DNA from 3 places in the Blautia sp. MCC283 genome. Region 3 is predicted to be linked to each of the others. Evidence: predicted binding sites of a transcription regulator. Region 3 holds the regulator's gene; each other region holds the start of a gene.

The links. Region 3 encodes HrcA, which represses chaperone genes, less so after heat shock. Its sites were predicted from a motif close to TGTTAGCACTCNNNNNNNNNGAGTGCTAACA; they were not measured.
Region 1: the regulator HrcA is predicted to act here: its motif matches at 2,183-2,213, upstream of htpG (molecular chaperone HtpG).
Region 2: the regulator HrcA is predicted to act here: its motif matches at 1,429-1,459, upstream of GPK81_RS02310 (Hsp20/alpha crystallin family protein).

Annotation. Positions count from the first base shown of each region.
Region 1 is NZ_WQQB01000032.1:31,455-34,744, forward strand. Features, by position in the region: gene htpG (molecular chaperone HtpG) at 38-2,071, opposite strand; gene GPK81_RS11215 (choice-of-anchor D domain-containing protein) at 2,301-3,290, opposite strand, start outside.
Region 2 is NZ_WQQB01000008.1:36,780-40,069, forward strand. Features, by position in the region: gene GPK81_RS02305 (phosphoribosyltransferase) at 1-487, opposite strand, end outside; gene GPK81_RS02310 (Hsp20/alpha crystallin family protein) at 796-1,248, opposite strand; gene GPK81_RS02315 (glycoside hydrolase family 36 protein) at 1,862-3,290, shown strand, end outside.
Region 3 is NZ_WQQB01000001.1:85,030-88,319, reverse strand. Features, by position in the region: gene dnaK (molecular chaperone DnaK) at 1-726, opposite strand, end outside; gene grpE (nucleotide exchange factor GrpE) at 780-1,415, opposite strand; gene hrcA (heat-inducible transcriptional repressor HrcA) at 1,434-2,477, opposite strand; gene GPK81_RS00370 (ABC transporter substrate-binding protein) at 2,654-3,290, opposite strand, start outside.

The DNA.
Region 1 (3,290 bases), on a different contig from region 3:
GCTCTGCCACAGGGGCAAAGCCTTTTTTCGATGTTTTTTATTTGGTAAGAACCATAAGGATATCGTTACTTCTCTTTACAAATTTTGTCATTTCTTCAGAAGAAAGCTGCTTATGGCTCATCATAGCCAGATCATAAAGCTGTTCGCAGATTACCGGCACATGTTCAGATTCCTGATTCTCAGCTATAAATTTCACCAGTGGATGATTTGCATTCAGAACAAGTACCTCCTGTCCTCCGAACATATTCGGATCCATTCCGTACATGTTATACATCTTCATCATATCCTGCATACGGCGACTCTCTTCCGGAAGAGTGATCATCGCTGCTGTTCCCTCATTTTTCAGCTTTTCTACCTTTACTTCCAGTTTATCTTTACCCAGATTTTTACGGAATACATCGGTCAGAGTTTTAACCGTTGCTTCATCTGTCTCGCCATCCTCACGAAGCTCTTCTGTAAGATCTGCGTCAATTCTCTTGAACTGTACGTTCTGATCCTGCTGCTCAAGATGAGAAATAAACTGAGAATCGATCACATGTTTAAGGATTACCGCATCTTTCCCGGCCTCACGGAACATATTGATGTACTGGCTCTGCTGTACCTCATCTGTTACGTAATAAATCACTGTTTTCTCAGGTTCCTCATTCTTGGATTCCTCGGAAGTTTTCTCTTCTGTCTTCTCTTCTTTCTTATTCTCCTCAATACAATCTTTCAGAGTAAGATATTTGCCATCCAGATTTTTGAAAAGGATATAGTCGTTCATCTTTTCGCCGAATTTCGCATCTTTGATGCAGCCAAATTTGATAAACGGACTGATATCATCCCAGTATTTCTCATAAGATTCTCTGTCTGTCTTGCACATTCCAGTCAGTTTATCCGCAACTTTCTTGGTAATGTACTCGGAGATTTTCTTTACAAAACCATCGTTCTGCAGTGCGGAACGGGATACATTCAGTGGCAGATCCGGGCAGTCGATCACACCTTTCAGGAGAAGAAGGAATTCCGGGATCACCTCTTTGATATTGTCTGCAATAAATACCTGGTTATTATAAAGTTTAATTGTTCCCTCAATGGAATCATACTCTGTTCTGATCTTCGGGAAATACAGAATACCTTTCAGGTTAAACGGATAATCCATGTTCAGATGGATCCAGAACAGTGGCTCTTTGTAATCCATAAATACCTTACGGTAAAACTCTTTATATTCTTCGTCTGTGCACTCATTCGGATGTTTCATCCAAAGCGGCTGTGTATCACTTAAAGATACCGGACGTTTGTTGATCTTTACTTTGTCCTTTGCCGGAGATACCTCTACAACTTCTTTTTCACCTTTGTCGTTCTCTTTCTCCTCTGTCTTGGCATCTTCGTGGATATGTTCAACAACTACATCATCCTCACGGAGATCTGCCTCATCGATAGTCTCATACTCCTGCTCTGCATTTGCTTTGGAAAGATAGATGTTTACCGGCATGAAAGAACAGTACTTCTCGATTACTTCACGCATACGGTACTCATTGGCAAACTCCAGGCTCTCCTCATTAAGGAAAAGTGTGATCTCAGTTCCTGGTTCTGTCTTGTTTCCATCTGTCATCTCATATTCTGTACCACCGTCACAGGTCCAGTGAACCGGTGCAGATCCTTCTTTATAAGAAAGCGTATCGATGTGTACCTCATCCGCAACCATAAACGCGGAATAAAATCCAAGTCCGAAATGACCGATCATCTGATCATCTGTTGTCTTATCCTTATATTTCTCAAGAAATTCTGTTGCACCGGAAAAAGCGATCTGTGTAATATATTCCTCTACCTCATCTGCAGTCATACCGATACCATTATCAATAAACTTCAGGGTTTTCTGATCTGGATCTACGATAACATTTACTGCCGGTTTATAGCCATCCGGGAATGTATAATCACCCATAACTTCCAGTTTTCTCAGTTTGGTGATTGCGTCACATCCATTGGAGATCATTTCTCTTACAAAAATGTCATGATCGGAGTATAACCATTTCTTGATGATCGGAAAAATATTTTCACTGTTGATTGATAAACTTCCATGTTTTGCTGACATGTATGTCACTCTCCTTTTGTTTTTTATTTCCTATGTTCCGGTAAACCCGGAAACCTGTTGTTTTTTTCAATAAATATATACTAATACGACTTTTTGCAAAAGTCAAGAAAAATTTAGCACTCGCCATTTTCGAGTGCTAGTAACAATGTCGGCTATAAATTTTTCATACGCAAAAAGATTCCCCTCACACATTTCTCATGCACGAGGGGAATCTTTTATAATTCTGCTTTTATTTTTTCTTTCTGCGGTATATAAGAATTCCTCCAATACATACAACTGCAGCGATCAGGATGATCACAAATGTCATGATCGGTGTACTGTCTCCTGTCTGTACCGCTGATTTCTGGCTGGACTGCGTAACTGCAGGGCTTGGTGTTGCTGTAAGGATCTCCGCCTGTGACACAGTAAATGTAACTTTGCTTTCAGACTGGACATCTGTATCTGTCCATCTGGAGCCGTCATATCTCTGCTGCACAAAATTGACTTTCAGTGTATACTCGCCTGGTTTGCTTACGCGGAAAGTTGCTGTATATGGTTCCGAATCCCAGTCACGCTTTTCCGTAATCTGCCAGCTCCTTGGCTGGAAACGGGTATCTCCCTTCACCGGATTGCTGTTATCCATACCAGCGCCTACCGCTGTGAAAGTGATTTTCGTGTTTGTATCATATTTTCCATTGGGATCAATTCCCGTGATCTTGTTATCAGATTCCTTTACCCCGGAACCTTTATATGCATTTACAGTAATACTTACCGCAATCACCGTACTGATCTTGTCAGGATTTTTCACACCATCGGGGAGTGTAACAGTTCCTTTTACATTGAATGTCTGTCTGTCCACAGAGGAAGGGTCATAAGAACAGCCTTTCACATCCCATTTCACAGAAGCTTTCTGTTCTCCCTTTGTTGTTGTGATCGTCACAGTTTCCGGAAGTTTCAGCGCTTTCTGTGTTTTCTCTGTCCCATTTGGAAGATCTGTGATCGATGATGGTTTTCGGATTCCGGTAAGATCATTCTCTTTCTCACTGTTATCAGTATTTTTTCGAACACTGAAATACGCAGTAATATAAGCAGATACATCTGCACTGTTGGAAATTACAATGTCTTCCAGATATTCTTCTTTGGAAAGACCCTTCTTCGGCTGCACTGTAAAGGTTGCACTTTTTCCCGCCTCAAGCTCTGTCTGTGAAAGAGCTCCTACGGTATAATTTTTTCCGGTTGG
Region 2 (3,290 bases), on a different contig from region 3:
TGTAGATGGCTGCGACACCGCGAATCTTGCCACCGTAATAGAGAATGCTTTCGATGGCACGGTTCAGTGTGGAACCGGTGGTAATGGAACCGTTGAGGATGAGGATGTTTTTACCATTGATCATCGGCTCATAGTTGTCGCGGAAGATCATCTGTCCGGTGCTGTTGAATTCCGGTGTGATGACGTAAATGGTCTGGTGAGCGTTCATGGAAAGTACACCGGCTTTGGTCAGTTCTTCAGCGAGATAGGCACCGATCACTTCAAGTCCGTCCATGCAGACGATGGTGTCTACCGGAATGGATGCTTCATAATTTGTTGCGAGAGTGGCTGCGATACGTTGCGCTTCAGCGCATCTGGATTTCATGGTGGTGAGGTCCAGATAATGCGTGATATGAGACTGAGAAGTTACGAAATGTCCCGGAATCATTTTCAGCTGAATGCGGCTGTCACTACGTGCATAGATTTTAATCATTTTGTCCTGATCCATAATAAAAACCTCCTGTCATGATCGTGTTTTACGTGGCTGTTCAGGAGTATTGTCCTGAAAGATTGCGAAACAGATTTAGTTAATGTGCATATTATACCATTAACTTCAAAAAAATGGAATAATGTACTGCAAAATATACAAAAAAATATTCTGAAATACTAATAACTTTGTTAAAAAATGCCCGATATTATGAATTTTTTGACAATGAGAATGCAGCGAAGTGGAATGCGAGTGGCTGGTGTTATGTATAAAAAGAGGAGGAGGGGAATCACTGTGGATTCCCCTCCTCCTGTGAAAGTGAGTCATTGTTATCCTTCAATAGATACATATTTGTCAGCTTCGATTTCTTCGGCTGCTTTTTTCGGAACGGAAAGTCTCAGAACACCATTCTCGAATTTAGCATGAACATCTTCGTTCTTTACGCCATTACCAACATAGAAGCTTCTGCTTGTGCTGCCTGCATAACGCTCACGGCGGATATAATTGCCTTTTTTATCTTCCTCATCTTTATCAAGGCCTTTGGCAGCGGAGATAGTAAGATAACCATCTTTCAGCTGTACCTGAACTTCATCTTTCTTAAATCCAGGAAGATCTACATCCAGTTCATAGCCTTTATCAGTCTCACGTACATCAGTTTTCATAATATTTTTGGCATGTTTGCCATAAAGAGGATTCTTGCCGCCAAAGAAGTTATCTCTGAAACCAAAATCATCCATCCAGTCATCAAATAAGTTTTCTCCAAATACACTCGGGAACATCATAAGTCATTTCTCCTTTCAAATTGAAACGCCGTTCCGGCGGATCGGATCAAGGGGATCCAGCTGTTGTCGGTCTTACCATTGCGGTTTATTCCGCTGTGGTGATGTCTTAGTTATCTGGAACATCCGGAAGCTCTTCTTTTTTTCTCTCTTCCTTTGTTCTGTATGTACTATAACACGTATTATTAGCACTGTCAAGCCTTGAGTGCTAATTTTTTGTGAAGAATTTGTGAACGGTAAAATGAAAAAGTAACTTCCACCCTTAGTCATATCAAAGACACGGATTGAACATTCTGCAATGTTATAGAAACTTTAAAGCATAGAAAAAAGAAAAAAAATCAATATAATAAGGCATATAGATGACATGCGTTGAAGAAAAATTTTAACCAAATCAAGTAAGTCCCCTGCGGGGTTGCGAAAAGCAATAAGCAGTGGGTGGGGACTTGCTTGTATCAGGAGGAGTGCAAGCTCCTCCTGATAAACTGCGGAGCAGTTATTTGGTGTAGAGCTACGTAGCAAAGCGGATTGCGAATATCCGCTTGACTATGTCATTTTGGATTGGACTGACAATAAAAGGATGTGCTGAATAGTTGGAAAAATGCAGGAGGAGAAAGAAATGAAGAAAAAATATGCAGATTTTAAACTGGGTGTACCGGATTATGTAACTGTGGAGACAGAAGATGAGAGACTGGTATGCCAGGGAGGACAGCCGACAGTAACGGCCGGTGCGACTACCGTGGAATTTCAGGATGCAGGTGAACATGAGGATATATTTGTCACCTCAGAGGATGCAGTGAGATGTGTAAAACTGAGATGGAATTACAAGATCCCAAAATCCGCCAGATTCCTGGGAGATGCCTGGGAACGTACCTATGGTGATGTGGAATGGCATGGAATGAGCGGTAATCGTTATCTGCCATGGTATTTTTTGGCGAAGCTTTCTGAGAAAGTCCTCTGCTTTGGTGTAAAGGTCCGCCCTTCCGCTATGTGCTGCTGGCAGGCAGATACAAAGGGAATCACATTATTTCTGGATGTTCGCTGCGGTAATACAGGAGTACAGTTGAAAGGAAGAAAGCTGCATGCCGCACAGATCGTCTGCATGGAATCAGAAGGAGCAGATACTTTTGAGACTGCACAGGAATTCTGTAAAAAAATGTGTACAGATCCGATTTTCCCGGAGTTCCCGGTATATGGAAGCAACAACTGGTACTATGCTTACGGCGACAGCTCTGAAGAGGAGATCTTAAGTGATACCGATTACATCCTGAAACTGACTGAAGGGGTAAAAAATCCTCCATTCATGGTTATTGATGACTGCTGGCAGGAGCATCACCGCCTGGACGAATACAACGGAGGACCATGGACAAAAGGTAACGCCAAGTTCCCGGATATGAAAGGCCTTGCAGACAAGCTGAAAGAAAAAGGTGTCCGCCCGGGAATCTGGGTACGTCTGCTTCTTAATGAGGATGAGAACATCCCGGATGAGTGGAGGATTTCCTATAATGACTGTCTCGACCCGTCCCATCCGGACGCACTGGCATATATCCGAAGAGATATCGAACGGATCTGCGACTGGGGATACACTCTGATCAAACATGATTTTTCAACTTTTGATCTTTTTGGAAAATGGGGATTTGAGGCAAATTTAAGAGATAATTCCATGGAGAAATGGCATTTCTACGACCAGACCAAAACCAGTGCAGAAATTGTAAAAATGCTTTATCAGGAAGTTTACGGTGCTTCCCGCAGTAATAACGCAGTGATCATCGGCTGCAATACTATCGGACACCTTGGCGCAGGTCTGATGCATCTGAACCGGACCGGTGATGATACCAGCGGACGTATCTGGGAGCGTACCAGAAGAATGGGTGTAAATACACTGGCATTCCGTCTCCCACAGCACAATGCTTTTTATCATATTGATGCAGACTGTGTAGGTATTTTCGGAATGATCCCGTGGGATAAAAACCGTCAGTGGGCAGACGTTCTTGCAAAGAGCGGCACACCACTGTTTGTATCCGCAAAACCTGGAGTTCTGAACCCGG
Region 3 (3,290 bases):
TTTCTTAGCTTTCTCAGCTGCCTCTTTCAGTCTCTGAAGAGCCATCTTATCGTTGCTAAGATCTACGCCCTCAGTTCTCTTGAACTCGGAAAGCATGTAGTCTGTGATCTTCTTATCAAAGTCATCTCCACCAAGACGGTTGTTACCAGCTGTGGAAAGAACCTCGATAACGCCATCACCAATCTCGATAACAGATACATCGAATGTACCACCACCAAGGTCGTATACCATGATCTTCTGCTCTTTCTCATTGTCAAGACCATATGCAAGAGCTGCTGCTGTAGGCTCGTTGATGATACGTTTTACATCAAGACCTGCGATCTTACCTGCATCTTTGGTTGCCTGACGCTGAGCGTCGTTGAAGTAAGCCGGAACTGTGATAACAGCCTCTGTTACTTTCTCACCAAGATAAGCCTCTGCATCCTTTTTCAGTTTCTGAAGGATCATTGCGGAGATCTCCTGTGGAGAATATTTCTTGTCGTCGATAGTTACACGGTAATCAGTACCCATCTCTCTTTTGATTGAGGAGATTGTTCTGTCTGCGTTTGTAACTGCCTGACGTTTTGCAGGCTCACCTACCAGACGCTCTCCTGTCTTTGTGAATGCTACAACGGATGGTGTTGTTCTTGCGCCTTCTGTATTTGCGATAACTGTTGGCTGTCCACCTTCCATTACGGCTACACAGCTGTTTGTTGTACCTAAGTCAATACCAATAATCTTTCCCATGATTTTTTCCTCCTGTTTTATTCTGTATCTGTAAAATTACAACTTGTAATCAATCAGTTGGCAACTTTTACCATACTGTGGCGTACTACGAAATCCTTGTAGGTGTAACCCTTCTGGAATTCTTCCACCACGATGTTCTCTCCAACCTCTTCATCCTCCACATGCATCACTGCATTATGGAAATCCGGGTTGAATTCCTTTCCCACTGCTTCGATCGGCTTCACACCAAGCTCATCCAGTGTTGTGGTAAGCTGCTTGTAGATCATTTTCATTCCATCTGCAAAAGCATCGCCTTCCTGTGCCTGTGCAAGACCTCTTTCGAAGTTATCCACAACCGGCAGGATCTTTTCAACGATCTCTTTTGCTCCGATGATGTACATGCTGGATTTTTCTTTTTCCGTTCTTTTACGGAAATTATCAAATTCAGCCATGGTACGCTTCAGGCGATCGGTAAGTTCCTCCACCTTCTGCTCAGATTTATCTTTTTTCTTCTTTCCGAAGAAGGAAGTTTTTGATTTTTCTTCTTTTTTATCCTCTGAGGCAGCTTCTTCGCCTGGAGTATTGTTTTCTTCCTCCGGCAGATCTTCTCCCTCCGGTGTCAGGTTTTCTTCTTCCTGATCTCCGTCAGTTACGGGGATTTCCTTCTCCGCTTCCTGCTCTTCGGATGTTTTCTTTGTTTCCTCCGACACTTTTTTTCTACCGCCTTTCTAAGTTTTCTTCTTTTTCAAAACGTCATCCAGATGATTCTTCAGTTCCTTCAGACTGTCCACTACATTCTCATAATCCATTCGTTTGGGACCGATGATCCCGATGGTTCCGTACATTCCGTCTCCCAGTTCATATCTGGCAGTTACAATGCTACAGTCCTTCATGGTCTGGATCGGCATCTCATCACCGATGTAAACCTGGATTCCTGTATTCTCTCCATCTGACATCTGTTCTTTTACAAGATCGGCAAGTTCATGCTTCTCCTCAAATGCGGAGATCAGCTCCGTTGCCTTCTCTTTATCGGCAAGCTCCGGATACTTGAAGATGTTAGTTGCACCTGAAGTATAGATCTCCATATCTTCCTCTTCCACGTGAATGGTGGCTGCCACTGCATCCAAAACCGTTGCCACCACACTGCTGTGGCTGCCTGCCTGTTCCTTCAGTCTGGCGATCATCCCAAGGTTGATATCCTGGATCGGGATCCCATTGAGATTGGTGTTAAGAAGAAGATTCAGTTTCAGGATCGTCTGGTCGTCCATTTCCTCATCCAGATTGATGATCTGGTTCCGGACTGTGTTGTTGTCACTGACAACCACTGCCACAAGCTGAAGCTCGCTCATTCTCGACAGCTGGATGAACTTGATCTTGTTGCCGCTGTACTGCGGAACGGAAACCATGGTAGCATAGTTGGTATTGGAAGCAAGAACCTTCGCAACCTTCTTAAGCACCTTATCCATCTTATCTGTCTTCTCAATGATCAGATCTCGCAGCTCTGCAACCTCTGCTTCCTTCTCCTTCATCAGCTCATTGACGTAAAGTCTGTAGCCTTTATCTGAAGGAATCCTTCCTGCTGAGGTATGAGGCTGAACGATATAGCCCATATCTGTCAGGTCTGACATTTCATTTCGGATCGTTGCGGAACTGACATTGAGATCCGCATACTTGGAAATGGTCCTGGAACCAACCGGTTCTCCGGTCTCCATATAGGTCTTGATGATTGCTTTTAAGATTTTTTGCTTGCGCTCATTCAACACCTCTTCCATGAAGCCATCTCCTTTCCTTTTCATTCTTTCCTGACGGATGTTGATTCTTTTTTTATATCTGTTAGCACTCATTTTAGTGGAGTGCTAACATCTACAGTCTTTAAGATATCACCATGTAAAATATTTGTCAATATGTTTTGAAAAAAAGTTCTTATTTTTTCAAAACAAAAAAAGCATCAGTACGATGCTTTTTTGTAATACTGGTCTATGCATTTCTGTGCCACGGCAAAAAATTCCGCTTCTGTTTTCTGTCCCAGCACATATTTCTGAAATTCCGTACCCATAGCCGAAACAGCTTCTATGGAATCAGTGCACAGTGGTCTTGCCTTCAGCTTATAATCTTTCAGATATTGCCGGATCATTTCAATGCCATCCAGATCAAAATTCTTATCCTCGATCACATCCAGTCTTGCCGGACAGATTTTGGTCAGCTGTCCGTAATTTTTGCTGGCCTCATATCCGGACACATACTGAAGGAACTTCAGAGCTGCTTCTTTATGATCAGAATTTTTATTCAGTACATACTGCCAGGTTGCGATATTGGTCACCTTCTTGGCAAATTCCGGCAATAGTGCCATATGGATCTTATCTTTTCCATATACGCCTGCATTCTGAAAGGTCCTCAACGCACCGGTATACATGAACATACATCCATACTGGCCGTTTATAAATTTTTCATTCAGCTGATCATGCTGGTCGATCAGATTCTCCTCTGATATCATCCCTGTATCCAGCATTCGCTTCATATATTCTGCCGCTTCTCTTGTTTTCGGATCCGTCCAGTCTGTATAATCTCCTCCGAAAAAATTGACA